4 regions of the Pseudoduganella sp. GW821-FHT05F09 genome follow, and region 1 is predicted to be linked to each of the others. Evidence: predicted binding sites of a transcription regulator. Region 1 holds the regulator's gene; each other region holds the start of a gene.
What was found. Region 1 encodes sigma-54, which starts transcription at its own class of promoters, with help from an activator protein. Its sites were predicted from a motif close to TGGCANGNAANCTGCTTT; they were not measured.

Region 1 (5,677 bases):
GCGCGTTGTCCTTGTCGATCACCAGCGCGCGCACGCCTTCCAGCACTTCTCCATGTTCGAAATTGCGGCGCACCAGGTTGCGCTCCATGCGCAGGCAGTCCGCCACGTCCATCCGCGCGCCGCGCTTCAACAGCTCCAGCGTCACGCACATCATCAGCGGCGAGCGGCTTTGCATGGCTTTCAGCGCCTTCTGCGCGAACGCGCCCTCGTCGCCCGCCAGCGAGGCCATGATGGCCGCCACGCTGTCCGCCGCGAAGTGACGCTCGATGGCGGCGCGTTCGGTTTCCAGCACGCCAGCGCCAGCACTGCCCACGCCGCCCGCAAAGGCCGCGACCGCATCGCGCAGCCCTGCGCCCGGCGTGGCCTGCAGCAGCTCGCCCAGCGCGCTCCAGCGGGCCTCCGGCACGTAGTAGTCCGCCAGGCCCACGTACAGCGCGTCGGCCGCGCCCACGGTCAGCCCGGTCAGGCCCAGGTAGCGCCCCAGGCTGCCCGGCGCGTGCGACAGGAAATGGCTGCCGCCCACGTCCGGGAACAGGCCGATGTTCACTTCCGGCATGGCCATCTTGGTGCGGTCGGTCACGATGCGCACGCCGCAGCCGGGGCCGCCCTGCGAGATGCCCATGCCGCCGCCCATCACCACGCCGTCCATTAATGCGATATACGGTTTAGGGTAATAGTGGATCAGGTGGTTGAGGGCGTATTCCTCGGTGAAGAAGTCCTCCAGCAGCGCGCTGCCGCCCTGCGGCGTGGCGTTGCCCACTTCATGGAAGAAGCGGATGTCGCCGCCGGCGCAAAAGGCCTTCGCGCTGCTGCTGCGGATCACGACGGCGGCCACGGCGGCATCGCCGCGCCAGGCCAGCAGCGCGGCGGTCAGCGCGCGCACCATGGACAGGGACAGGGAGTTGAGCGCCTTGGGGCGGTCGAGGGTGATGATGCCGGCGGCGTTGGCAACCTGGGTGATGACGTGCTCGCTCATGGCTGATTGTCTCAATAATTGTTAGACAGCCATTTTAGCGCGGGCGCAAAAAAGGGCGCCAGATGCGCCCTTTGTTGGGAGTGCCGGTGACCGTCTTATGCGGTGGCGGCAGGCTCGTACGTGTCCGGGAGATGCTTGATGGCGTCGTGGCCATGCTCCTGCACTTTGGCCTTGTACTTCATGACTTGGCGGTCCAGTTTGTCGATCAGCGTATCGATGGCAGCATACAGGTCTTGCGACAGGCTTTCCACGTACACAGTCTTGCCGGACATGCGCAGGTTGATCTCGGCTTTTTGCCTTTTGTCTTTCTCGGTGAGGTTATCTACAGTCAGGATGACAGCAATATCAATAACTTGATCGAAATGGCGCTTTACCCGTTCCAGCTTGTTCTGCACGTATTCACGGATGGCGGGGGTCACTTCGAGATGATGTCCACTGATGGTGAGATTCATACACACTCCTAAAGATAAGGGCTCATGCGCTATCGAATGTTATTTGAGCGCAGGGGAACCCAAGTAAAACTACAAAGCTTTACGCAGACTTACCGGAGGGATTTTCAAGGCTTCGCGATATTTGGCAACAGTCCGTCGCGCAATTACCATGCCCTGTTCTCCCAGCATGTCCGCAATCTTACTGTCGGATAAAGGATTTTTCGGGTCTTCAGCTCCTGTCAGTTGCACTATCAGCGCCCGTATCGCCGTCGAGGATGCTTCTCCTCCTGCTTCGGTGGCGACGTGGCTGCCAAAGAAATATTTCAACTCAAACATCCCATGCGGAGTCAGCATGTATTTCTGAGTTGTTACCCGAGAAATAGTGCTCTCGTGTAGTCCCAGTGTATCAGCAATTTCACGCAACACAAGGGGTCTCATGGCAACCGCGCCATGGCTGAAAAAGTTCTTTTGCCTTTCTACTATCGCCTGCGCCACGCGCAAAATCGTGTCGAAACGCTGGCGCATATTCTTGATCAGCCACTTGGCTTCCTGCAGCTGCGCGCCCATGGCCGACTCGCCCTTGCCCTGCTTGAGCATGTTGGCGTACAGCGCGTTTACGCGCAGGCGCGGCATCACGTCGTTGTTCAAGGAGACCTGCCAGCCATTGCGCGCCTTCTTCACGATCACATCCGGCACCACGTAGTCGGACACGTCGGAAGCGAACTCGGCGCCCGGGTGCGGATTGCACTGGCGTATCACCGCCTGCGCTTCGCGCAGGTCCTCGTCGTCGCAATCGAGGGCTTTTTTCAGCTTGTTGAATTCGCGCTGCGCGAACCAGGCCAGGTGTTTTTCCACGATGCAGATGGCCATGCGGCGCGTGACCAGCGGCACGCCGGGCATGCGCTTGATCTGCAGCGCCAGGCACTCGGAGGCGCTGCGCGCGCCCACGCCGATGGGGTCGAAACTTTGCAGCAGGGTCAGCGCCGTTTGCAGCTCTTCCAGCTCCACGTCCGCCTCTTCCGGCAGGCGTGCATGGATCTCTTCCAGCGGCTCTTCCAGATAGCCGTTCTCGTCCAGCGCGTCGATGATGAGCTCCATCAGCACGCGGTCGCGCGGCTGCTGCACGGTCACGCGCATCTGCTCCATCAGGTGCTCGCGCAGGGTGCAGTGGCTCGCTTCGAGCTGCGGGCGCGAGTCCTCGTCGTCCGGCGCCTTGCTGCGGCCGGCGTCGCTCCAGTCGGTGTCGGCCTCGGCGCCGCTGGCGCTGTCGCCGCCGGCGCCGTCGAAGGGATCGCCCTCGCCGGCCGGCGCGCTGTCCTGCGCCGGCGCGCCCACGTCGGCGGGCGACGCGTCGGCGCCGTCGGACTGGGTCTGGTTGATGGCGCCGTCGCCGAGCAGGCGCAGCGAGCGGTCCAGCGGATCATCCAGGCGCTCCAGCAGCGGATTTTCGCCCAGCAGCTGTTCCAGTTCCTGGTGCAGCTCCAGCGTGGACAGCTGCAGCAATCGGATCGACTGCTGCAGTTGCGGCGTCAGCGCCAGGTGCTGAGAGGTGCGGAGTTGCAGTGACTGTTTCATGGGCTGGGTCAGGAATTACATGCGGAAGTGTTCGCCGAGGTAGACGCGCCGCACCGATTCGTCGGCGATGATGTCGTCCGGACGGCCGGACGCCAGCACGCTGCCCTGGTTGATGATGTAGGCGCGGTCGCAAATGCCCAGCGTCTCGCGCACGTTGTGGTCGGTGATCAGCACGCCGATGCCGCGCTCCTTGAGGAAGCGCACGATGCGCTGGATCTCGATCACGGCGATCGGATCGACGCCGGCGAACGGCTCGTCGAGCAGCACGAAGCGCGGGTTGGTGGCCAGCGCGCGCGCAATCTCCACCCGGCGGCGCTCGCCGCCCGACAGCGACAGCGCCGCGTTCTCGCGCAGCTTCTCGATCTGCAGGTCGGCCAGCAGGCGGTCCAGGCGCTCGTTGATCTCCTGCTTGCTCAGCGCCTTGCCGTTGACCTTCTGGATCTCCAGCACGGCGCGGATGTTCTCCTCCACCGTCAGCTTGCGGAACACCGAAGCCTCCTGCGGCAGGTAGGACAGGCCCAGCGTGGCGCGCTGGTGGATGGGCATGCTCGACACGTCCACGCCGGCGATGTCGATGCTGCCCGCGTCGGACGGCACCAGGCCCACGATCATGTAGAAGGAGGTGGTCTTGCCGGCGCCGTTGGGGCCCAGCAGGCCCACCACTTCGCCGCATTCCACCTGCAGCGACACGTCGTGCACCACCTGGCGCTTGCCGTAGGACTTCTGCAGTCCGCGCACCACCAGGGTGCTGGCGCAGCTTTGCATTGCTTCAGCCATGGTTATTTCCCCGCTGGCGGTTGCTGTACCGGCGCGGCCGGCGCAGCAGGAGCGGCCGGGGCGGCCGGCTTGGGCGTGGACGGCTGGATCACCATGGTGCCGCGGCCGCCGCCGGTCTTGCCTTCGCCGCTGGCGGTGTTGCGCACGCTGAACTGCTCGCGGCGGCTGTCGTAGGAGATGAACTCGCCCGACACTTCGTCGCTCGGCTTGCTGCCTTCCAGGCGGCGCACCTTGGCGCGCACGAACAGCTTCACCAGCTCGTTCTTGCCGTCGTATTCGATGCGCTCGGCCTCGCCTTCCATCCACTGCTCGCCTTCGCCGTCGCGCTTCTGGCGGAAGGTGGTCGGCTTGCCGCCGGCGCTGGTGAGCGTCACGTACTGGTAACCTTGCGGGTCCTTGGTCACGACCGCCTTGGCCGCTTTCATCAGCAGCGTGCCGCGCGTGAGCACCACGTTGCCGGTGAAGGTGCTGATCTGCTTGACGTCGTCGACGTCGGCGTTGTCGTAGTCGATCAGCGTGGGCTTGGTGGAGTCGGCCTTCTCGGCCTGCACCAGCCCGGCCGCGCACAGCAGCAGGGCCGAAATCAGGAGTTTTTTCATCGTCTGTCCATTCACTATTTAGTTTGCGCCGGCGGATACACAATCCGCCCGCGTCCCTGCAGTACAACCTGGCGCGTGGCGTTGTTCGCCTTCATGCCCGCGCCGGTGGCGGTGGCGCCGCCCTGCACGATCTGCACGGCCTGGTTGGTTTCCATGCGGTCCTCGTCCGGGTAGACGGTGAGCGCCTGCGTCGTCATCTGCATCGCCTGGCCCTTGTCCTGCGCTGCGCGGTCGATCTGCACATTGCCCTTCAACTGCACGCGCGAGTTGTTCTCGTCCACGCGGGCGTGGTCGGCCTTCATGTCCATCGGCGGGTGCGCGCTGCTCAGGTTGCGCACCACCGGCTTGTCGATCTCCGAGGCGTCGTCGATGGGCCGGTGCACCAGCTTGTCGCCGGACACGATATAGCTCGGCTTGCCGTCCTTGGCCATGCGCACCACGCTGAACTGCTCGATGATGTAATCGGGCTCGTTCAGGCGCTTGTCGGCCAGCATGTCCTCCTCGCCCCGGTTCATCAGTTGCACCAGCCAGAAGGTGCCGAAGGCGAAAAAGACCCCGATCACCAGGGTCATGCTCAGGCGCCAGCGGTGCGCGGTACGTTTACGCATCATTCAACCCCTGCATTATTAAACCTCTGCATCATGACCCTTCAGACCAGGAACTGGGCCATGACCTTGTCGTAATTGCCGGTGGCGCGCAGCACGAACTCGCACACCTCGCGCACCGCGCCGCGGCCGCCGTGCGCCCCGGTCACGTGGTGCACGCGGCTCAGCACGTCGGCGCGGCCGTTGGGCACGCCCACGGCGAAGCCCACGCGCTTCAATATCGTCAGGTCCACCACGTCGTCGCCGATAAAGCCCACCTCGTCCGCGCCCAGGCCGGTCTTGGCCAGCAGGTCGTTGAACGGGGTCAGCTTGTCGTGGCCGCCCTGGTGCACAAACTCGATGCCCAGGTCCTTGGCGCGGGCCGTCACCTGCGGCGAACGGCGCGCGCTGATGATGGCGGTCAGAATGCCGGCTTCCTGCAGCAGCTTGATGCCCAGGCCGTCGTGCACATTGAAGGTCTTCATCACTTCGCCATCCGGGCCGTAGTGCAGGCTGCCGTCGGTGAGCACGCCGTCCACGTCGAAGATCATCAGCTTGATTTTGGCGGCGCGCGCCACGTTTTCCAGGTTGTAGGCTTGGTTCATCTCAGATCACCTTGGCGCGGGTCAGGTCGTGGATATGCAGCGCGCCGGCCAGCTTGCCGTCCGCGTCCACCACCAGCATCTGGTTGATGCGGAACTGCTCCATGATGGCGACGGCGTCCACCGCCAGCTT
Region 2 (5,677 bases), on a different contig from region 1:
GGGCCGGGATCGCGCCCGGGATATCCAGCGGCTTGCAGTTGGCGTGCTTGCGGCTGTCGGTCAGTTCCTTGTGGCCGCTGGCGTCCACGCACAGGAAAATCTGTCCCTGGGCCGAGGCTAATCCAGTAGCGAACAACAATGCGATAGGTGCAAAATTCCAGGTAGTCATGCCCCGACTATACAACATCCGGTAAAAAAAACGCGAGGAGAGCAGCTGCTGTCCTCGCGTCTGGTTGCAGGCCGGCCGGAGCCGGCGCTGCATCGCCTATTACAGCGAGTAGTACATGTCGAATTCGACCGGGTGGGTCGTCATGCGCATGCGGGTCACTTCGGTCATTTTCAGTTCGATGTAGGCATCGATCATCGAATCGGTGAACACGCCGCCGCGGGTCAGGAACTCGCGGTCCTTGTTCAGGTGATCCAGGGCTTCTTCCAGCGAAGCGCAGACGGTCGGGATCAGCGCGTCTTCTTCCGGTGGCAGATGGTACAGATCTTTCGATGCTGCTTCACCTGGATGGATCTTGTTCTGCACGCCGTCCAGGCCGGCCATCATCAGTGCTGCGAAGCACAGGTATGGGTTTGCCAGTGGATCCGGGAAGCGGGTTTCGATACGGCGGCCTTTAGGATTGGCCACGTGTGGAATACGGATCGAAGCCGAACGGTTGCGTGCCGAGTAAGCCAGTTTCACAGGCGCTTCGTAGCCTGGCACCAGGCGCTTGTACGAGTTGGTGCCTGGGTTGGTGATCGCGTTCAGCGCCTTGGCGTGCTTGATGATGCCGCCGATGTAGTACAGCGCGAAGTCGGACAGGCCTGCATAGCCGTCGCCGGCGAACAGGTTTTTGCCGTCTTTCCAGATCGACTGGTGCACGTGCATGCCGGAACCGTTGTCGCCAACGATAGGCTTAGGCATGAAGGTGGCGGTCTTGCCGTAGCTGTGGGCCACGTTCCAGACCACGTATTTCAGGTTCTGGGTCCAGTCGGCGCGCTCGACCAGGGTCGAGAACTTGGTGCCGATTTCGTTCTGGCCGGCGCCGGCCACTTCGTGGTGGTGCACTTCAACCGGGATGCCCAGCGATTCCAGGATCAGGCACATTTCCGAACGCATGTCCTGGAAGGAGTCCACTGGCGGCACTGGGAAGTAGCCGCCCTTGACGGTAGGACGGTGGCCGCTGTTGCCGCCTTCGATGTCCTTGTCGGTCGACCAGGAAGCTTCGTCGGAGTCGATCTGCACCTTGGCGCCCGACATGTCGATTTTCCATTTGACGGAATCGAAGATGAAGAACTCTGGCTCAGGACCGAAGTAGGCGGTGTCGCCCAGGCCCGACGACTTCAGGTAGGCTTCAGCGCGCTTGGCGATGGAGCGCGGGTCGCGGTCGTAGCCCTTGCCGTCCGACGGTTCGATCACGTCGCACTGCATGAACAGGGTGGTCTCTTCCATGAACGGATCAATGTTCGCGGTTGCTGGGTCAGGCAGCAGGATCATGTCGGATGCTTCGATGCCTTTCCAGCCGGCGATCGAGGAGCCATCGAAGGCGTGACCGGATTCGAACTTGTCGATATCGAAGTGCGATACAGGCACGGTGACGTGCTGTTCTTTGCCGCGGGTGTCAGCAAAGCGGAAATCAACGAATTTCACTTCGTTATCTTGTACCATTTTCAATACATCTGCGGCGGTCAGTGCCATGCGTCTCTCCTAGTGAAAAAGTGGGGCAGCCCACGCTGTTGCGTGCGGCTTGAAACTCGTCATTCCTTAAAGCAGGAAGCGTGCCAGAGGATTTTCCCTCTTGCACTACTTTTGCGCATAATCTTATGCGCACAATGTTGGTGCATATCCAAAATTATGCACCTCTACGGTGCGAAATTTTGGCATTTTGGAAAAATGCATCGGCATGGTGCAAAAAACTTCCATGGACGATCGGGCACTATAATAAACGCAATATTGACAGCAGAAGTGGGAAATGTGCCATGAGCAGTATTGCCGACATCCTCGAGCGGGCGCGCAGCCGCGACGCCGCCCTGCCCTACGCGGGCGCCGTTACGCCCGCCGAAGCGCACGCGCTGCTGGGCGCGGACAGCGCAGTGAAACTGATCGATGTGCGCACCAATGCCGAGCGCGACTGGGTGGGCCGGGTGGCCATCCCGGAGTCCCAGCATGGTGCAGTCCAATGGAGCACCTATCCGGGCGGCGTGCCGAATCCGCAATTCCTGGAGCAGCTGGGGGCGGTGGCGAAGAAGGACGACGTGCTGCTGTTCCTGTGCCGCTCCGGCGTGCGCTCGCGCCACGCCGCCAAGCTGGCGACCGAGCACGGCTACACGCAGTGCTACGACATCCTGGAAGGCTTTGAAGGGGACAAGGACGCCGAAGGCCACCGCAAGCAGGTGGGCGGCTGGTGCAAGGCCGGCCTGCCCTGGCTGGGCGCCTAGGCGGAACCGGCGGGTTACGGCGCTGCGCGCCTAACCCGCCTGCAGGCCCGCGACTTACAGGCTGTAATTCAGGCGCGCGTACACAAAGCGTCCCGAACGGCCGAACGGCGAGTAGTTCGAATACGGCGCGTTACCCGTCGTGTTGAGCGCGGCCGGGTAGGCGTCCGGATACTGGTCGAACAGGTTGTCCGCGCCCACCGCCAGCGACAGCTGCTTGGTGATGGCGTAGCGCCCTTCCAGGTCCACCAGCGTCTTGGCGCTCATCCAGAAGTCCAGCGCGGCGGTGGTGCCCGGCGCCAGGATCTTGCCGTAGCGGGTGGCGCGCGCCGTCACGCCGAAGGCGCCGTAGGACCAGGTGCTGCTGCCGATGAACTTGGTCTTGGGCGTGCCGTCGGTGAAGGTCAGCACGTTGACGCGGTCGAACAGCACCGGCGCCGGCGACAGCGCCGCCAGCTGGGCCGTGACCGGCACCTTGGTCACGTCGGTCTTGGTGTAGTTGCCCGCCACCGTGAAGTCCAGCTTGCCGTAGCCGTTGGTCTGCACCGGCCAGCTGGTGACGATGTCGATGCCCTTGGTGGTGGTGTCCACGCCGTTGATGAAGAAACGCCCGCCGCCCACGCCGATAAAGCCCTGCTTGGTCAGGAAGTCGCGCACATTGGTCGCCGTCAGGTTCTCGGACAGCACGATGCGGTCCTTGATCTTGATGTGGAAGGCGTCCGCCGTCACGTTCACCGCGCCCAGGCGCAGCACCGAGCCAACCGAGAAGTTGACCGACTTTTCCGCGTCCAGCGGCTTGGCGCCAAGCGCGATGGCGGCCGGGTGGCTAGGCTTGAAGGTGGTGATCTCGAACGGCACGCCGTTGATGAAGTTGGTCGAGGTCGAGGTGAAGAACTGCTGCTGCGGCGACGGCGCGCGGAAGCCGTTCTGCACCGAGCCGCGCAGCGCGAACTCCGGCACGAAGTCGTAGCGGCCCGCCAGCTTGCCCGACACGCTGTTGCCGAAGTCGGAGAAGTGTTCGCCGCGGATGGCCACCGAGCCGAGGAACTGCTTGGTCAGGTTGGCTTCCAGGTCCACGTAGGCGCTGTAGGCCTTGCGGCTGTTGTCCGATTCGTCGGCCGGACGGAAGCCGGGGAAGACCTGCGCGCCCGGAGGCGCAGGCGTGCCGTTGGCCAGCACCTGGCCGCCGTATCGCCACGAATCGGCTTCGCCGGCAAACAGCTTGTAGCCTTCGCGCCGCACCTCGGCGCCCACCGCCAGATTCACCGGCGTGGCCAGGCCCGCGTCGAACTGGCGCACGCCGGACAGGTTCAGCGTCAGCTGGTCGTACCAGAAGCCGCCCGCGTCGAACACGGTTTTGCTGGACGGGCCGATGGAGCGGTTCAGCGTGTTCTCGATGGTGTACTGCATCTTGTTCTTGCCGTAGCCGATGGACGCGTCCATATCCCACACGCCGGCCTGCCAGGTCACGCCGCCGGTGGCGCTGTAGTCGTCCACGTCCGGCGCGATGATGGGCAGGAAGCCGTCCGGGTAGATGGAGATGATGTTCTGGTCCTGCAGCGCGCGGCGGAAGAAGCCGGCCGACTTGGCTTCGCGTTTCTGGTAGCTGGTCCAGCCATACAGCTTGGCGCCGCCTTCCAGCGCGTAGCCTGCGTTGGCGAAGATGGTGGACTGCTTCATTTCAGGCTCGCCGTACCAGGCGTTGAAGCGGTTGATGGTTTTCTCGCGCGGGTCGAAGGCGCCGTTCACCAGCGGGTATTGCTGGCGCACGTCGTAGCCGCTGCGCTCGGTGTGCTCCTGGTCCTTGTATTCGGCGGCGACGGTCAGGTAGCCGCTGTCGCCCAGCTCGAAGCCTTTCCAGCCGCTGACGGTGGCGGTGCCGCCGTCGTTGCGCTTGCGCGAGGTCTCGGTGCCCCACGTGGCGCCGGTGGGCAGCGCGCCGGCGATGAAGTCGTAGTCGGTGCGGCGCTGGCCGTAGCTGGCGGTGAATTCGCCGCCGGTCTTGTCGGTGCGCAGGCGCAGGTTGACCACGCCGGCGATCGCGTCCGAGCCGTATTGGGCGGAGGCGCCGTCGCGCAGCACTTCAATATTCTTGAGCATGGCCACCGGGATGGTGTTCATGTCCACCGAGGAGGAGCCGCGTCCGATGGTGCCGTTCAGGTTCACCAGCGAGGACGTGTGGCGGCGCTTGGAGTTCACCAGCACCAGCGTCTGGTCCGGGGCCAGGCCGCGCAGCGTGGCGGGACGCACGGTGTCGGTGCCGTCGGCCAGGCCGGGGCGAGGGAAGTTCAGCGACGGCAGCGCCACCGACAGCGCCTGGGCGATTTCGGCCACGCCGGTGTTCTTGATGGTGTCGGCGCTGATGATGTCGACCGGCGAGGCGGTGTCGAGCGCGGTGCGGTTCGCCACGCGGGTGCCGGTGACGACCACGGTGGCCGAGTTGTCTGCTGCCGGGGAGGAGGATGCTGGTGCGGATTGCGCGGCGGCGTGGCCGGAGGCGAACAGCGAAGCGATGGCGACTGCGAGTACTTGATTTCTCTGCATTGCAACTCCTAAGGTGGTTGAATTTTTTTTGCTTTACTTAGTATCGCCTTGCCAAAAAAGTAAAGTCAAAACAAATGCAAGCACTGTGTCGCGCCGCTGTAACAATTAAGTAATATTACGTACCGATCATGCAGGCAGTACGTCCTCCGCGTGCGCCCCCAGGATGCGCTGCCGCACCAGGTTGATATGGCTGCGCAGGCCGTACAGGTCGTCGGCGAAGGACAGCGGTATCGAGATCTGGTTCACCTTTTCCTCGATCTCGTTCAGGCGCTCGAGCTGCTCGGCGTGGACCTTGGCGCGCTGGTCCGGCGGCGCGGCGGCCAGCGCCTGCTCCACCGTGCGCAGCTGGCCATACCAGCGGAACACGCGCGAGCGGATGCGCCACACGTACAGCGGCGGCACCACTTTGGACAGCGGCAGTATCAGCGCGCCCAGCGCCACCACCACCACCCACATGCGGTCAAAGAAATTGGCCAGCCAGAAGCTCATGTAGCGCTGCAGGAAAGGCGGGCCGTCCTTGTAGAACTTGGCCGCCTCGTGCGCCACCGGGATCTCGCTGTACTTGGGCGACGGGAACTGACCCTGCTGCTGGAACCAGCCGGCGCCGCTGTGGATGGTGCTGGCCGCCTGCACCAGCAGGTCCACCAGCGCGGGATGCAGGTCCTCGCGCGCCACCAGCGTGGCGGTGGGGGCGATCAGGTGGTAGTCCTTG
Region 3 (5,677 bases), on a different contig from region 1:
GTGACCCGCGCAGTGTGCGAATTCATCCGCGCCGGCAAATAAAGCAAGCCACCCGCGCGCCTAGGCGGCCACAGAGCCGCCGCGCGCTCACTCATATCGGAGACTGATCATGAAAAGAACCCGCAAGTTCCTGGGGACGCTATATGTGCAAGTCCTCATCGCCGTGGCCGCAGGCATCGTGCTCGGCGTGCTCGACCCCGAGATGGGCGCCAAGCTCAAACCATTGGGCGACGCCTTCATCAAACTGATCAAGATGGTGTTCGCGCCGGTGATCTTCGCCACCGTGGTGCTGGGCATCGCGAAGATGGAAAGCATGAAGGACCTGGGCCGCGTCGGCGGCCGCGCGCTGATTTACTTTGAGGTGATGTCCACCTTCGCGCTCGGCCTGGGCCTGCTGGCGGTGAACCTGGTGGGGCCGGGCGTGGGTATGAATATCGACCCGCACACGCTGGACACCAAGAGCATCTCCAGCTACACCGCGGCCGCCGCCAAACCCGCCTCCTTTATGGACTTCGTGCTGGGCATGATACCGGGCAGCGTGGTGGACGCCTTCGCCAAGAACGAGATCCTGCAGATTCTCGTGTTCTCCATCATGTTCGGCGTGGCGCTGGCGCACCTGGGCAGCCGCGCCAAGCCGGTGGTGAGCTTCCTGGAGTCCTTCTCGAACGCCATGTTCTACATCGTGGGCCTGGTGATGCGGGTGGCGCCGATTGCGGCCTTCGGCGCCATCTCCTTCACGGTGGGCAAATACGGCTTCTCGTCCATCGCCAAGCTGGCGCAGCTCATGGGCACCATGTATCTGACCTGCTTCCTGTTCGTGTTCGTGGTGCTGGGCGTGGTGGCGCGCATCTCCGGCTTCAGCCTGTGGAAGTTCCTCAAATACCTGCGGGCCGAGATCTTCACTGTGCTGGGCACCAGCTCGTCCGAATCCGTGGTGCCGCAGCTAATGCACAAGCTGGAGCAGGTGGGCTGCTCCAAGCCGGTGGTGGGCCTGGTGGTGCCGTCGGGGCTGACCTTCAATCCGGACGGGCAGTGCATCTACTACACCATGGCCGCCATCTTCATTGCGCAGGCCACCAATACCCATCTGTCGCTGATGGACCAGCTGCTGGTGCTGGGCGTGCTGATGCTGACCTCCAAAGGTTCGGCGGGCGTTACCGGTTCCGGTTTCATCACCCTGGCCGCCACGCTGGCCTCCATGGGCAAGATACCGGTGGAGGGCATGGTGCTGCTGCTGGGAGTGGACCGCTTCATGTCCGAAGCGCGCGCCATCACCAATACCATAGGCAACGCGGTCGGCACCATGGCGATTGCGCGCTGGGTCGGAGGCCTGGACCGGGCGCGGGCCGAAGCAGTGCTGAACGGCACGGCGGACATGGACGTCCTGTACGGCGAGCCGCTTGCCAGGGATGTTGAAGACGCGCCGCAGCCGGTGGTGCGCATGGCCATGGAAGGAGCGGTGCGCCATGGCTAAGCTGATCGAAGCAGCGCACGGAGAGGCAGGCGCCGCTGCCGCCGCCGGTTGGGAACGCCGCCTGCTGCGCGACATGTTCGACGCCGCCATCGCCGCCGCGCAGCCGGCACTGTGCATCCCGCCGCATCTGCCGCCGCCGCCGAAGGGCCGCACCATCGTCATCGGCGCGGGCAAGGCCAGCGCGGCGATGGCGCAGGCGGTCGAGTGCAACTGGCCCGGACAACTGGAGGGGCTGGTCGTCACCCGCTACGGCTACGCTGTGCCGTGCGAGCGCATCGAGATCGCCGAAGCCGCGCACCCGGTGCCGGACGAAGCAGGCCACCGCGCCGCGCAGCGCATGCTGGACCTCGTGCGGGGCCTGGGCCCGGACGACCTGGTGATCTGCCTGGTCTCCGGCGGCGGCTCCGCGCTGCTGCCGTTGCCCGCGCCCGGCATCACCATGGCGGAGAAGCAGGCCGTCAACCAGGCCTTGCTGGCCAGCGGCGCCACCATCTCCGAGATGAATTGCGTGCGCCGCCACATCTCGGCCATCAAGGGCGGCAGGCTGGCCGCAGCCTGCGCGCCGGCCCGGGTGGTGACGCTGCTGATTTCCGACGTGCCGGGAGACGACCCCATCGACATCGCCTCCGGCCCCACCGCGCCGGACCCCAGCACCTGCGCGGACGCGCTGGCCATCTTGTCGCGCTACCGCATCGCCGCCCCGGACAGCGTGCTGGCGCTGCTGCGCAGCGGCGAAGGCGAAACCGTCAAACCCGGCGACGCGCGCCTGGCCGCGTCCGAACTGCGCATGGCCGTCACGCCGCGCATGGCGCTGGAAGCCAGCGCCCGCGTGGCGCGCGGCGCGGGCATCCGCACCTACATCCTCGGCGACAGCCTGGAAGGCGAAGCGCGCGACGTCGGCAAGGCCATGGCGGGCATGGCGCGCTACGCAGCGCGGTACGGCGAGCCGTTCGAAAAGCCCTGCGTCCTGCTCTCCGGCGGCGAGACCACGGTCACGCTGCGCGGCCAGGGCCGGGGCGGTCGCAATGTTGAATTCCTGCTGGCGCTGGCCGTGGCGCTGGAAGGGCAGGAGGGCGTGTACGCGCTGGCGGGCGACACCGACGGCGTGGACGGCGTGGAAGAAATCGCCGGCGCCATCCTCACGCCGGACACGCTGTCGCGCGCGGCCGCGCAAGGCCTGCGGCCCCGGCTCAGCCTCGACAACAACGACGGCCACGGCTTTTTCCAGGCCCTGGGCGACTCCGTCGTGACCGGCCCCACGCTCACCAACGTCAACGACTTCCGCGCCATCCTTATTACCTGAAGGTAGATTATGGTAAATTCGGCTATGTAACTTGTCGAATGAAGGAATATGCATGACTAACGAAGCGGACAACGCCAACCTGCTGGACCCATTCGAGACCCGCGTGCTCGCCGTCCTGGCGGAAAAAGAAGCCCTCACGCCCGACAACTACCCGATGTCGCTGAACGCCATCACCAACGGCTGCAACCAGCTCTCCAGCCGCGACCCGGTGATGTCGATTTCGGAGGAAACCGTGGCCGACGTGCTGCAGCGGCTCATGCAGCGCAAGTTCGTCAACGGCATCACGCAGGCCGGCGCGCGCGTGACCAAGTACGAGCACCGCATGCGCATCAAATGGTCGCTGGAGCAGGACAAGGTGGCCGTGCTGACGGTGCTGATGCTGCGCGGCCTGCAGACCGCAGGCGAAATCCGCACCCGCACCGGCCGCCTGCACGACTTCAAGTCCGTGGCCGACGTGGAGCTGGCACTGCAATTCCTGATCGACAAATACCCGCCGCTGGCGGCCAAGCTGCCTTTGGCGCCGGGCACCAAGGAGCCGCGCTACGGCCACCTGCTGCAAGGCGAAGAAGCGCTGGCGCGCGAAGAAACCGCCGCCAGCTACGGCGGCAGCACCAGCACCCCGGCCCAGGGCAGCCGCGTCGCCCAGCTCGAAGCCGAAGTCGCCCAACTGCGCCAGGACTTCACCGACCTGGCCGCCCAGTTCGAGCAGTTCAAGAAACAGTTCGAATAGTTTGCTGGCGATTCAGGCTATTGGCGAAGGATCCGGATCTCGTGCTGGGCTGGATTTCCCCCCTTGCCGGCGATCTCCGCCGATAACACGTCATCAAATTCTATTGGGATGGCGAATGGCCGTCCCGCGTGTCGGAAAACTTTACACAAGAAAATAAAAAATTCCCAAGAAAAACTTATGTTGTTGATTGTAAAGTTATTTTTTTGACGGGTTCGATGTGGCATAGATCGTGCTTATGGTGCGTGGGAAGAACACTCATTGCATCGGGGGAAATATGTAAGGGCTTGCCGAGGGGCTCAGCCCGAATTTATCTCCCCAGCGCTATCAGACTTCGTGTCACCGATCGTACTCAACAAAAGGTTTATTGATGAAAATTAGCAATTCTCTTTCCAGTGTCGTTCCAAAGCTCGCGCTCTCGGCGGTTCTGACATTCGCATTCAGCACCGCATATGCAGGTGTGATCCCGTTTGGAACTGCAGCGGACCTGAGCCAATTCAGCCTCAACGGCGGTGCGTCAACCGGATTCATATTCGGCGCGAGTGCTGGGGTCGGCGGAGGCGGTGGTATCACCTCGACAAGCAGCAGCTATTCCAGCGCTGCAGCGATCTACATGACCGGGTCTGAAAACAAGGTAGGCAGCAGCTTCTTTGTCTCGCTGGATTACAAGATGGCATTGCAGGGCAGCGGCCCCGACATCCGCCTTGGTTTCACCACCGCGACCAACGGCAATTTTGGCGGCAGCAATGATATTTGGATTGAAACCTATGGCTCTTCGACATCGAAGTCTTTCACGAGGAACGGCTTTACATCGGGGAGCTTTTCGAACGTGACCATGACCCCTGGCAATTGGTTCCGGGAGACGTTCAGTTTGACTGAGACGGCCCAGAACAGCTATACGGGGGTGGCGAGCGTGTATGATCTGGGTCTCACCGGGCTCGTTGCGCCGACGCTTCTCACTTCCCAGTCCTTCTCGTTTACTTCGTCGGCGATGGCGAGTGCTGCGAAGTTGTATCCAGGTTTCTTCCTGTATTCGTCGACAACCGCCGCTGACAACTTCCAAGCGTCAGCCATCCCGGCTAGCACCGTCCCGGAGCCCGGCACATTAGCTCTCACCGTTCCGCTCCTCGTTGGCATCGGTCTGATCCGTCGGCGCCGGCGTGCGTAAGGCAAGCAACTAACTCACGCACCCGCCGGCCGCAGGACATTCGCCCATGGGCGCCGAGCGGGGTGAACGCTTGACTTCGAGTGCACTCCAACTTCTACCATGGCCTCATGATAGCTTCACTCACGATACAACAGACGGCCGAGGCGTCCGGGCTGAGCGTCCATACGCTGCGCTACTACGAGCGGATAGGCTTGATCAAGCCGATTCCGCGCCGTAGCAATGGCCACCGGCTTTACCGGACCGAGGATCTCAACTGGATAGCTTTCCTGTTGCGGCTGCGCGCCACCGGCATGTCGATCGAAGAGATGCAGCGTTATGCGCAATTGCGGGAGCAGGGCGAGCTGCTGTCCAGCGTGGCCGAACGCAAAGCCATGCTGGCCCGGCACACCGCCGCCGTCGAGGAAGAGGTGAGGGCGATGCAGGAAACGCTGGCCTATCTGCACCAGAAAATTGCGCTGTACTCCACTTTGGAATCCGAACTGCAATCAAAGGAGAAACAGCATGGAAAGCACGCGATATGAACGGGGATTGGCGCGCCTGCGCGAAGTAGACGGCAGCGCCGGCGACAAGGTGATTGAGTCGCTGGCGGACATCAGTCCGGACCTGGGCAAATACATCATCGAATTCGGCTTCGGCGACATCTATTCCCGCCCCGGCCTGACGCTGCAGCAGCGCGAACTGGCCACCGTCGCCGCGCTCACCGCGCTGGGCACGGCGCAGCCGCAGCTCAAGGTGCATATCGCCGCTGCGCTGAATGTCGGCCTTTCCCGCACCGAAATCATCGAGACCATGCTGCAAATGAGCCTCTATGCAGGCTTCCCCGCCGCATTGAACGGCGTGTTCGCGGCCAAGGAAGTCTTTGCAGTGCACGAAATGTAGCGGCTAGCCGCTGGATGCTGCCGTGACCGAAGTCTTGCAGTTGCTGCATTCCGTGGTACTGACTCCCAGAATCCGATTTGCTCTATGTCAAGGTGCGCTTTCCAGCCCGTGATATACACTGCTTAT
Region 4 (5,677 bases), on a different contig from region 1:
CCGCCAAGGCCGAACCCGAAGCGGCCGACGCGGCCAAGGCCGATCCCAAGATCGACCCCAAGACCGGCCGCGACGACCCGAAAGTGGCGCTGGCCGTGGTCGCCCCCATCAGCATAGACTTCGACGGCATCGAGACCCGCATCATCGACCTGCCTGTCCCCGCTGCGAAAATCTCCGACCTTGATGCCGGCGCCGCAGGGCAGATCTTCTTCGTGCGCGACGCGGACGGCAAGAAAGCCATCCAGCGCTTCGACCTGAAGGACAGGAAAACCGAAACCCTGGTGGCCGAATCGGACGGCTACGACCTTTCCGCCGACGGCAAGAAGCTGCTCTACGTATTCAAGGACAACTGGGCCATGGGTTCGGCCACCGGCAAGCTGCTGCCGCCTGGCGAAGGCCGCATCAAGGTCGACAGCATCGAAGTGAAAGCCGAGCCGCGCGCCGAGTGGACGCAGATCTTCAACGAAGCCTGGCGCATCAACCGCGACTTCTTCTACGACCCCGGCATGCACGGCGTGGACTGGAACAAGATGCGCGCCAAGTACGCCGCCTTCCTGCCCGACCTGTCCAGCCGCGCGGACCTGAACCGGCTGATACAGTGGATGTGCAGCGAACTGGCGGTGGGCCACCATCGCGGCGGCGGCGGCGACAACTTCATCGAAAGCCGCGCCGTGCCGGGCGGCCTGCTGGGTGCGGACTACGAGATCGCCAACGGCCACTACCGCTTCAAGAAAGTGTACGGAGGCCTGAACTGGAATCCGTCGCTGCGCGCGCCGCTCACCGAGCCGGGCCTGAACGTGAAGGCGGGCGAGTATCTACTGGCGGTGGAAAGCCGTCCGCTGCTGCCGCCCACCAATCTGTACAGCGCGTTTGAAAACACTGCCAACAAGGCCATCGACATCACCGTGGGGCCCAACGCGGACGGCAGCAAGTCGCGCACTATCACCGTGGTCCCGGTGCCCAACGAGGACGCGCTGCGCAACCGCGACTGGGTGGAGGGGAATATCCGCAAGGTCAGCGCCGCCACCAACGGCCGCGTGGCCTATGTCTACGTGCCCAACACGGCGGGCCTGGGCCACACCTACTTCAAGCGCTACTTCTTCCCGCAGGCCGACAAGGACGCCGTCATCATCGACGAGCGCTTCAACGGCGGCGGCAGCGTGGCGGACTACTACATCGAAATCCTGCAGAAGAAGGAGATCGCGTGGTGGACCATGCGCTACGGCGCGGACATGAAAACGCCGTCCGCCTCCATCCAGGGCCCGCGCGCCATGCTGATCGACGAGACGGCCGGTTCCGGCGGTGACCTGCTGCCGTGGATGTTCCGCAAAAATCAAATGGGGCCGCTGATCGGCAAGCGCACCTGGGGCGGCCTGGTGGGCATCCTCGGCTTCCCGGTGCTGATGGACGGCGGCACGATTACGGCGCCCAACCTGGCGTTCTGGACGCGCGACGGCGGCTGGGGCGTGGAGAACGAGGGCGTGGCGCCGGACATCGAAGTGGAGCAGACGCCGGCCGAAGTGATCGCGGGCCGCGATCCGCAGCTGGAGAAGGCGATCGAAGTGATCAAGGCGGAGCTGGCGAAGAATCCGCCGGCGCGGCCTGTGCGTCCGGCCTTCCCGGACAAGAGCAAATAGTCAGCCGGCGAGTCAGCCGGCGCGGCCGAGTTTGCGCCGCATCAGCTGCGGGTAACCGAACCACATGGTAATCAGCAGCGCGAAGGCGCCGCCCCCGCTGCATGCGGCGAGGGCGGTGTCGCCGGTCACCATTTGCAGCACCACGAACACGTCCAGCGAAATGGCGGCCGCCAAGGGCGCCAGCGCGTAGCAGATGCAGCGCGAAGACAGCGCGATCGCGCGCCGCGAAATATGGAAAGGCTCGGCCTGGCGATGGTAAGCGGCCGGCATCATCACGAGGGCGATCGCCACCACCACCAGCGCCAGTGCCGCCACGTGGCAGTCCTGCACCAGCATGGGCAGCTGCTTGAAGGGCTCGTTGAACACGGCGATGGTCTGGAAGCCGAACAGCGCCTGCACGCCGGGCAGCACCATGCGCGCCTCCTCGATCACCCGGCCCATCTGCTCCTTCAGCGATTCCGCCTCCACCTGATCACGCATAAACGCCTCCATTGATGAGGCGATTCTAGCGCCGCCCCCGCCCGCGTGGCGCGCCCTTCAGCGAACTGAGCCGCATTCGGGGTCTGACCCCGAATGCGGCTCAGTCCGCTTGTAGTCAGGGAGCGCGCATTTAGGGGCAGACGGGGACGCCGAGCCCCGAATGCGGCTCAGTTCGCTTGTGGTTAGGTGGAGGACTGTTCGGCGCGCAGGCGGCGCCAGAGGGTGGTGCGGCTGATGCCGAGGTGGTCGGCGGCGGCGTCGCGGCGGCCGCCGAAGCGGGCCAGCACGGCGCTAGCGCTTTCCGGGGCGCCGGGGATTGCTGCTGGAGGCGGCGGCGGTGCGCCGGCAAGCGTGCTGGCGCTGGCTTGCAGCTCGGGGGCGACACTGAGCACAAAGCCCGGCGTGAGCGCCTGCAGCGGTTCGGCGGCCAGGAACAGCGCCAGCCGTTCGGTCAGATTGCGCAGCTCGCGCACATTGCCGGGCCAGCCGTAGCCCAGCAGCAGCGGGGTGCAGGCGCTGATCTCGGCGTGCAGATTGGGATGCGGCCGCGCGCCCAGCGCCGCCAATGCATTTTTCAGCGACCACTCGGCCAGCGGCACGATATCTTCGCGCCGTTCGCGCAGCGGCGGCAGCGCCAGGCGCAGCACGGCAAGACGGTAGAACAGGTCGGCCCGGAAGCGGCCTTCGCGTACGCGCTGTTCCAGGTCGCAGTGCGTGGCGCTGATGATGCGCACATTGATGGCGATGGGCCGCGTGCCGCCCACCCGCACCACCTCCCGTTCCTCCAGCACCCGCAGCAGGCGCGTTTGCAGCGCCAAGGGCATTTCGCCTATCTCGTCCAGGAACAGCGTGCCCCGGTTGGCCGCTTCGAACAGGCCCGCGTGCCCGCCGCGCCGCGCGCCGGTGAAGGCGCCTTCCTCGTGTCCGAACAGCTCGGACTCGAGCAGCGATTCGGCGATGGCGCCGCAGTTGACCGCCACAAAGGGCCGGCTGGCGCCCAGGCTGCGCGGCGCCTCGCGGTGGATGGCCTGTGCCACCAGTTCCTTTCCGCAGCCGGTTTCGCCCTGTATCAGCACCGTGGCGGGCGACTTCGCGTACAGCACCACGGCCTGGCGCATCTTCTCCATGGCGGCTGAATCGCCGCGCAAATCGTTCAGGCCGTGCCGCGCGCGCAGCGTGTCCGCCACCACGCCCAGGCGGCTGCGCGCACGGTTCGATTCGAGCTGGGTCAGGCGCGCCATCTCCAGCGCGTCGTCGAAGGCGCGCCGTATCGATGCGGCTGAGTACACGAACACCGCCGTCAGCCCGGCCTCTTCGGCCAGGTCGGTAATCAGCCCGGCGCCGACGATGGCGCGCACGCCGGAGGCTTTGAGTTCGTTGATCTGCGCGCGCGCGTCCTCCTCGGTGGCGTAGGTGCGCTGCTCCACGCCGAAGCCGAAGGTGGCGGCGAATTCGGACAGCTCGGGCATTTTCTCCTGGTAGGTGACGACGGCGATGCGCTCGGACACGCGCCGCGCCCGCGCCAGCGCCTGCATCACGTCGAAGCCGCTGGCCTTGGCGATCACCACCGGCACCGACAGGCGGCCCTTCAGATAGGCCGCGTTCGAGCCGGCCGCGATCACCGCGTCGCAGCGCTCGGTGGCCATGCGTTCGCGGATATGGCGCGCCGCCTCGTCAAAGCCCAGGTTGACCGGCTCGATGGTGGCCAGGTTGTCGTATTCCAGCGTGATATCGCGGAACAGCTCGGACAGGCGCGATACGGCCACCGTCCAGATCACGGGTTTGTCGGCGGGGTCGAAGGGCGGCGGGGCGGATGGGCGCATGTTTCAATTATAGGCCATGTTTCGCAACGTGATGTTTCAGTGTTTCAAAATGAAACAGGACTATAGTGCATTCATAGAGCCAAGTGCTTGATTTTGCTATGGTTCACCTGCTGGCACGGGGCTTGCAATACTGGCTGCAACCTAACTTGAAAGGGCATCACATGAGCCAGTACTCCGCAGGCGCCGCGTTCCGCAAAGCCGTCCAGGAAGAATCCCCGCTGCAGGTTGTCGGCGCCATCAACGCCAACCACGCCCTGCTGGCCAAGCGCGCCGGGTTCAAGGCCATCTACCTGTCCGGCGGCGGCGTTGCCGCCGGCTCGCTGGGCCTGCCCGACCTGGGCATTTCCAGCCTGGACGACGTGCTGACCGACGTGCGCCGCATCACCGACGTGTGCGACCTGCCGCTGCTGGTGGACGTGGACACCGGCTTCGGCGCCTCCGCCTTCAACGTGGCGCGCACCGTCAAGTCCATGATCAAGTTCGGCGCCGCCGCCATGCACATTGAAGACCAGGTGGGCGCCAAGCGCTGCGGCCACCGTCCGGGCAAGGAGATCGTCACCAAGCAGGAGATGGTGGACCGCATCAAGGCCGCCGTGGACGCCCGCACCGACGAAAACTTCGTCATCATGGCGCGCACCGACGCGCTGGCCGTGGAAGGCCTGGACGCCGCCATCGAGCGCGCGGTGGCCTGCGTGGAAGCCGGCGCCGACATGATCTTCCCGGAAGCGATGATCTCGCTGGACATGTACAAGCAGTTCGCCAAGGCGGTGGGCGTGCCCATCCTGGCCAACATCACCGAATTCGGTTCCACCCCGCTGTTCACCGTGGACGAGCTGCGCACCGCCGACGTGGGCCTGGTGCTGTACCCGCTGTCCGCCTTCCGCGCCATGAACAAGGCCGCTGAAAACGTCTACGGCGCCATCCGCCGCGACGGCACGCAGCAGAACGTGCTCGACACCATGCAGACCCGCGCCGAACTGTACGACCGCATCAACTACCACGACTTCGAGCAGAAGCTCGACGCGCTGTTCGCCGCGCAAAAGAAATAAGCCAGAATTCAAGGAGACCTCGAAAATGACCGAACAAGCCCCAACCTTCAAGCCCAAGAAATCCGTCGCCCTGTCCGGCGTCACCGCCGGCAATACCGCGCTGTGCTCCGTCGGCAAGACCGGCAATGACCTGCACTATCGCGGCTACGACATCCTGGACGTGGCCACCACCAGCGAGTTCGAAGAAATCGCCTTCCTGCTGGTGCACGGCAAGCTGCCGACCCAGTCGGAACTGAACGCCTACAAGACCAAATTGAAATCGCTGCGCGGCCTGCCGCAGGCCGTGAAAGCCGCGCTGGAAGCGCTGCCCGCGTCGGCCCACCCGATGGACGTGATGCGCACCGGCGTGTCCGTGCTGGGCTGCGTGCTGCCCGAGAAGGACGACCACAACGTGCCTGGCGCGCGCGACATCGCCGACCGCCTGATGGCTTCCTTCGGCTCCATGCTGATGTACTGGTACCACTTCAGCCACTCCGGCAAACGCATCGAAGTGGAAACCGACGACGACTCCATCGGCGGCCACATCCTGCACCTGCTGCACGGCGAGAAGCCTTGCGACTCGTGGGTCAAAGCCATGCACGTGTCGCTGATCCTGTACGCGGAGCACGAGTTCAATGCTTCCACCTTCACCAGCCGCGTGATCGCCGGCACGGGTTCGGACATCCACTCGGCCATCACCGGCGCCATC

Region 2: a site for sigma-54 is predicted at 1,753-1,770, ahead of glnA (type I glutamate--ammonia ligase). Genes of this name have one in related genera too.
Region 3: a site for sigma-54 is predicted at 3,726-3,743, ahead of AC07S4_RS26375 (PEP-CTERM sorting domain-containing protein). Genes of this name have one in related genera too.
Region 4: a site for sigma-54 is predicted at 4,052-4,069, ahead of prpB (methylisocitrate lyase). Genes of this name have one in related genera too.

Annotation. Positions count from the first base shown of each region.
Region 1 is NZ_JBWKSD010000007.1:88,397-94,073, reverse strand. It holds gene AC07S4_RS22175 (enoyl-CoA hydratase/isomerase family protein) at 1-976, opposite strand, end outside; gene hpf (ribosome hibernation-promoting factor, HPF/YfiA family) at 1,072-1,428, opposite strand; gene AC07S4_RS22165 (RNA polymerase factor sigma-54) at 1,498-2,982, opposite strand; gene lptB (LPS export ABC transporter ATP-binding protein) at 2,998-3,759, opposite strand; gene lptA (lipopolysaccharide transport periplasmic protein LptA) at 3,762-4,358, opposite strand; gene lptC (LPS export ABC transporter periplasmic protein LptC) at 4,373-4,969, opposite strand; gene AC07S4_RS22145 (KdsC family phosphatase) at 5,008-5,547, opposite strand; gene AC07S4_RS22140 (KpsF/GutQ family sugar-phosphate isomerase) at 5,549-5,677, opposite strand, start outside.
Region 2 is NZ_JBWKSD010000002.1:573,085-578,761, forward strand. It holds gene AC07S4_RS07795 (DUF4124 domain-containing protein) at 1-169, opposite strand, end outside; gene glnA (type I glutamate--ammonia ligase) at 269-1,684, opposite strand; gene AC07S4_RS07805 (rhodanese-like domain-containing protein) at 1,966-2,424, shown strand; gene AC07S4_RS07810 (TonB-dependent receptor plug domain-containing protein) at 2,479-4,965, opposite strand; gene AC07S4_RS07815 (TAXI family TRAP transporter solute-binding subunit) at 5,092-5,677, opposite strand, start outside.
Region 3 is NZ_JBWKSD010000010.1:8,009-13,685, forward strand. It holds gene AC07S4_RS26355 (tartrate dehydrogenase) at 1-42, shown strand, start outside; gene AC07S4_RS26360 (dicarboxylate/amino acid:cation symporter) at 110-1,474, shown strand; gene AC07S4_RS26365 (glycerate kinase type-2 family protein) at 1,548-2,777, shown strand; gene AC07S4_RS26370 (YceH family protein) at 2,830-3,507, shown strand; gene AC07S4_RS26375 (PEP-CTERM sorting domain-containing protein) at 3,875-4,672, shown strand; gene AC07S4_RS26380 (MerR family transcriptional regulator) at 4,753-5,193, shown strand; gene AC07S4_RS26385 (carboxymuconolactone decarboxylase family protein) at 5,174-5,551, shown strand.
Region 4 is NZ_JBWKSD010000011.1:178,583-184,259, forward strand. It holds gene AC07S4_RS28185 (S41 family peptidase) at 1-1,637, shown strand, start outside; gene AC07S4_RS28190 (DUF6328 family protein) at 1,650-2,117, opposite strand; gene prpR (propionate catabolism operon regulatory protein PrpR) at 2,300-3,940, opposite strand; gene prpB (methylisocitrate lyase) at 4,102-4,989, shown strand; gene prpC (bifunctional 2-methylcitrate synthase/citrate synthase) at 5,015-5,677, shown strand, end outside.